One region of the Rathayibacter sp. KR2-224 genome, then DNA from elsewhere that is predicted to be linked to it. Evidence: predicted binding sites of a transcription regulator. Region 1 holds the regulator's gene; the other holds the start of a gene.

Region 1 (2,912 bases):
TGGCGAGCCCCGCCTCGACAGCAGAGGCGACGACGACCTGACCCGCCGCGGTGGGATGAACGTCGCCGCCCTGCATCAGGTCCGGTCTGCCCGCGAGTGGATTGCCGATGTCGAGGTAGGTGCCGCCGACGGCCGAGACCGCGGAGTCCAGGTCCGTGCCCATCTGATCGAGCTGCGCGGGCAGCCCGTGCTCGTTCCACACGGCGCTCACTCCGACGATCTCAGCGTGCGGCAGCGCACTATGCAGTTCTTCGGCGGCCTCGACCATGGCGACCTTCACCTCGGCCTCGGAAACACCGAGGTCGTTGCTGCTCGCCGAGAGCACGACGACGCCCGGATGCAGCGCGATAGCTTCGCGCACCTGCTCGAGGAATGTGGTGCCGTCGTCGCCCGCGCGTGCGAATCCGTCGCCGTCGGCGGCCAGATTAGTCAACGACCAGCCGTTGTCTTCGGCGATGAGCACCGGCCAGGCCTCATCGGCCTGCAGCCCGTGCCCGTCCATGATCGAGTCCCCGATCGCGACCGCGGTCGAGCGCCCGGTTGGTGCAGCAGCCGCCGGAGCGCCAGCCGAGAGGTAGCCGCCGACGGTCAACGCCACGGTCGCCAGCCCAAGCGCGGGAACGATCATCCGCTTCAGGTTCATAACGGTGAGGTTACGAATCGCAGTGAAGTGGGCCCATTGATTCGGCTATCCGGTTCCTATGACGCGCGCCGTGCGGCCGCCGCAGGCATCCGCTCCTAGACGAGCCGGTGCTTCTCCAGCCGCTCCTCCACCGCCGAGGCGATGACCAGCTGGCCGTCCACATTCGGATGCACGTCGTCGGACTGCATGTAGCCCGGCTTGCCGAGCAAGGGCTTACCGATCTGGATGTAGACGCCGCCGACCGACTTCACCGCCGCTTCCATGTCGTCATCGATCTCGTCGAGTTGCGCGGGCCGCTCGTTCTCGTTCCACACCGGGCTCACGGCGACGATCTTGGCCTTGGGGAGATCGTGCCGAAGAGTGTGCATCGCGGCGATCATCGATTCCTGCACATCGGATTCCGATACGCCCAGGTCGTTGCTACTGCCCGAGATGATGACCACGGACGGGTCGAACTCGACCGCTTCGGCGACCTGGTCGGCGAAGATCGATCCGTCGTCGCCGTGCGTGACGAATCCTGCCCCGTCGGTGGCAAGGTTCGCCAGATGCCACCCGTTGTATCCGGCGAGTACTGCAGGCCACGCCTGACCGGGCTCGAGCCCATGGCCGTCCATGATGGAGTCTCCGATCGCGACGACCGTGGTCGCGTTCCCGCTGGCAACCGGAACCACCGGCTGCGTGTGCACGCCGGCGGCCGCGAACACCGCGATGGCGACCGCGATGCCGCCAAGCACCAAGGCGGCCGCACATGCCGCGAGGGCGGTGGCGGCTGCGGGCATCGGTTTCATGAGCGGGAGGCTACGAGGCAAACTTCTCGGCGCGCTGGATGGCTACGGTCACCGCGGTCACCGATCGAGCGGCCGCCACACGACGACCTGGTTGCTGCGCCGCACGCGCGTGCCTGCCCGCAGCGAGACGACCTCGCCCTCCGATCCGGCGGCGAACACCCGGCGCCCCGGGCGGTTGAGCATCTCGTCGGCGAGCGCCGCCTCGAGTTCGCGCACGCGTTCGCTCAGATGAGTCACCTGGTTTTCGAGCTCGAGCACGCGGCGGATGCCTTCCAGGCTCACGCCCTCCGACCCGAGACGGGCGACCTCGCGCAGCTGCACTACGTCTCGCATGGAGTAGCGTCGCGACCGCCCCGCCGTGCGCCGGGGGCTGACAAGCCCGAGCCGGTCGTACTGCCTCAGCGTCTGCGGATGCATGCCGGCGAGCTCGGCGGCCGCGGTGATCGCGAAGACCGGCGTCGTCTCATCCAGTTCGACCATCATCACGCAACTCCCTCTCCAGCTCTTCTACCCCTTCACGGGCTCGGAGCCGGCATCAGCGCGCCGCGGCCCTTGCCTTCGCGAGCAACTCTTCGCGCGGATTCTCGTTCGGCAGGGTGCCCTCGAACGCCTTCAGGGCATCCTCGCTCTGCTTGCTCAGGTGCGAAGGAACCACCACCTGCACCACCGCGAGCAGGTCGCCGGTCGCCTTCTTCGTGGCGACGCCGCGGCCCTTCACACGAAGCACGCGCCCGCTCGGGGTACCCGGTGCCACCTTGAGCCTCACGATCTCGCCGTTCAGGGTCGGCACCTCGATGGTTGCGCCGAGCGTCGCCTCGGCGAAAGTGACAGGCACGTTGACGCGCAGGTTCACCCCGTCGCGTTCGAACACCGGATGCTTGCGCACCGTCACCGTGAGATACAGGTCTCCGCGCTCACCGCCGTCGGGCGACGGGCGCCCCTTGCCCGGAACGCGGATGCGCTGCTTGTCGCTCACACCTGCCGGGATGCGCACTTTCACCGTCTCGCCATCCACGGTCAGGTGCACCGTCTCACCGGTGACCGCGGTCTGGAAGTCGATCGTGGTGGACGCCGAGACATCCTGTCCCCGGGTCGGGCCGCCGTAGCCCCGGAAGCCGCCGCTGGTCTGGCCGAATCGGCCACTGCCGAACAGGCCGCCGAGCAGATCGTCGTACTCGCCCTGCTGGAACGTGTAGGACTGCCCGCGGTTGCCCTGTCCGAACATGCTGCCGAAGACATCCTCGAAGCCGCCTGCCCCTGCGCCGCCGCCGGGCGCCGTGAACCGGGCGCCCGATCCCATGGCGCGTATCTGGTCGTACTCCTTGCGCTGCTCCTCGTCGGAGAGCACCGAGTACGCCTCGCTGATCTCCTTGAACTTCGCCTCGGCCTGGGCGTCACCCGGGTTGGAGTCTGGGTGGTACTGGCGGGCGAGCTTGCGATACACCTTCTTCAGCTCGGCCTGCGAGGCGTCTTTGGAGACG
Region 2 (2,912 bases), 2.1 Mb from region 1:
GTGATCTCATCGCGCAGCCGCGAGGCTTCCTCGTAACGCTCGGCCGAGACCGCCGCGTTCTTCTCCGCCTCCAGGTCGGCAAGGCGCTGCATGAGCGCCGACGTGTCCACCTGCTTGCCCAGTCGCAGACGCAGCCGAGCGCCCGCCTGGTCGATCAGGTCGATGGCCTTGTCGGGCAGGTAGCGGTCGGCGACATAACGCGCGCTCAACTCGACCGCGGCGCGGATGGCGTCGTCGGTGTACGTCACTCCGTGGTGCTCTTCATACGCATGCCGAAGGCCGGCGAGAATGGCCACAGCGTCGTCGATCGACGGTTCTGCCACGGTCACAGGCTGGAAGCGCCGCTCCAGCGCAGGGTCCTTCTCGATCTGCCGGTACTCCTTGAGCGTGGTCGCACCGACCAGGTGCAACTCGCCCTTCGCGAGCCGCGGCTTCAGGATGTTCGCGGCATCCATTCCGCCGTCGCCGGCGCCACCCGCGCCGATCACGGTGTGCACCTCATCGATGAACACGATGAGCTCGCCCTTCTTGGCCGAGATCTCGTCCATCAGCTTGGTGAGGCGCTCCTCGAAATCGCCACGGTACCGGGTTCCGGCGAGCATGCCTGGCAGGTCGAGCGAGATGACACGCTTGTCGCGCAGCTGCTCGGGAACCACTCCGTCCACGATCGCCTGGGCCAGGCCCTCGACGATCGCGGTCTTGCCGACGCCGGCCTCTCCGACCAGCACAGGGTTGTTCTTGGTGCGCCTGGAGAGGATCTCAACGGTCTGCTCGATCTCATCGACGCGGCCGATCACCGGGTCGAGCCGGCCCTCGTGAGCGGCGAGCGTAAGGTCGGTGCCGAAGCGGTCGAGCATGGGCGTCTCGGATGTCTGCTCACCGGCATCCGTTTCGCTCGCCGCCTCGGCCCCCATGGTCGCAGCCTCACGCATGGCGCCGGCAAGGGCGTCTGGCGTGACGCCTGCCGACTGCAGCACCTGCCCGGCGGGGGAGTCCTGGGCGATGACGAGCGCGTAGAACAGGTGCTCGGGATCGATGTAGGTCGAACCCGACGCGCGGGCGACTTGGTACGCGTGGAACAGCGCGCGCTGTGCGGACGGCGTGAGCGCCGGGGCGTCGGTGTTCGCCTCACCGGTCTGCGGCAGGCGCTGCTCGGCCGCGCGAACGATGCGGGCGGGATCGACGCCGATGCGGCGCATTGCCTCGGCGGCCGGGTCTTCGCCCGACATGACGCGCAGAATGTGCAGCGCGTCCAGCTCGTTGTGGCCGTGCTCGAGCGCGAACCGTCCGGCTCGCTGCAGCACCTCCTGGGTGCGGCGGCTGAGGAAGCGGCTGATGTCGATCGAGCGGGCCGCGCGGGCGCGCTCGCCGGCGAGGTAACGCGCGAGGAACTCGTCGAACGAGCTTCCCTCGTCGCCTGGCTCGGCACCGCCGGGGATGAAGTTCTCAGGCACTGAATCTCCTGTTGTTCCGGTTATATCCGTCTGTCTCACTCGAACTTGAGCCGAGTGTTATCAACTTCAACATTTACCACCGGTGGATATTCCCGGCGAAGCGGAAGACGCGTCAGGATCGAGAATCCAGGCGACACGAAGGGGCGCCGGCACATGCCGACGCCCCTTGTCCTGTGCTCGGGCCGCTAGGGCAGCTTCGCGATCAGATTCAGTACCCGAGTGGTCTGTGATGCGCTGAAATTGTCATCGCTGATGAGCGAGATGCCTGCCGCGTGGCCGGTGGAGAAGGTCACCGCCATGCCCTCGTAGTTGTCGAGCAGCGGGTTGGCCTGCGCCTCCTTGGCTGTCGCGCCAAGGGTCGGGCACTGCACCACGTCGGCAACGAGCGTCTTCTGCAGCGCCAGCCCGGGAGACGCGGCTCCGAGGTTCGTGACGGAGGTCACATCGTGGGCGCCGTGCAGTCCCTTGATGCCGTACAGCTTGACCGAGTTGCCGATGGCGGCGGACCATGCGGCCTCCTCGACCACCAACGAGTCGTTGCCGGTTGCGGCGACCTCGGGGATGCGCATGCCCGGTTCGGTGCGATACTCCACCTGCTTCGACAGCGTCCAGGCCCCCTTCTTGGCCTGCGTGTACACCAGGAGCCGGTGTGCCGTGGCATCCCCGTCGGTCGAGACATCACCGGAGAGGGCAGCCTCCATGGCGGCCACGATGGTCTTGCCGTCAGGGGTGATCGTCAGGCCCTCCAGCGTCGCGTTCGAGGTTGCTTCTCCTGCCTGCGTGCTTCCCGTCACGGCGAATCGGGCGGGCACGGGCAGCGATGCCTTCTGGATGCCGTCGCGCCCGAAGATGCGCACGGATGGCTCCGTCTCGCTGCTGACGACGAAGTCGCCGTTCGGCAGCACTGCCAGACCCTCGTTGTCGCTGTCCTGACCGTTGTACGGGGTGCCGTCAGGTTGCTTGAGCACGAGGGGATCCCTGGTGACGTGGGGATTCGCGACGCCGGAGAGGAACCAGATGCGAGCGGGGTCGGAACCGTGGTTGTCGACGGCAGACACGTAACCCCCGCTGCGCACGTCGCGGGCGAGCGAGGACAAGCCGCCCACCTGGGTGCCGTTGTAGGTGATCTTGTCGAGGGCATCCGAGTAGCCGGCTGCGGCAGCGGACGGTCCGCATCGCCTCGACTCCAGGCCCGGCAGCGCCCACGACCTGGCCCCCGCGGTGATGGCGACCTCCTGCGGGTCGTGATCGCTGACCTGGTTCGCGAACTCGGAGTTGACGTGCACCACCTGGTACTCCGGCTTGCCCACCCCGGCCGTGACCAGTATGTGGTCGAGCACCTGCGAAATCCCGTCGTACACATAGGTGTACTGCTGGCTCTCCGGCAGGGTCGTGATGAGGTCACGCAGGATCGGCTTCCCGGATGCCGCTCCCGTGAGCGTCTGCAGCGCCGGGCTG

The links. Region 1 encodes HspR, which represses chaperone genes until heat shock. Its sites were predicted from a motif close to AAGTTGAGTCNNNNNGACTCAACTT; they were not measured.
Region 2: the regulator HspR is predicted to act here: its motif matches at 1,497-1,521, upstream of ACO2Q7_RS00320 (ATP-dependent Clp protease ATP-binding subunit).

The regions. Positions count from the first base shown of each region.
Region 1 is NZ_JBMSEB010000001.1:2,168,026-2,170,937, forward strand. Features, by position in the region: gene ACO2Q7_RS09895 (SGNH/GDSL hydrolase family protein) at 1-643, opposite strand, end outside; gene ACO2Q7_RS09900 (SGNH/GDSL hydrolase family protein) at 739-1,431, opposite strand; gene ACO2Q7_RS09905 (heat shock protein transcriptional repressor HspR) at 1,489-1,911, opposite strand; gene ACO2Q7_RS09910 (DnaJ C-terminal domain-containing protein) at 1,967-2,912, opposite strand, start outside.
Region 2 is NZ_JBMSEB010000001.1:62,211-65,122, forward strand. Features, by position in the region: gene ACO2Q7_RS00320 (ATP-dependent Clp protease ATP-binding subunit) at 1-1,454, opposite strand, end outside; gene ACO2Q7_RS00325 (esterase-like activity of phytase family protein) at 1,640-2,912, opposite strand, start outside.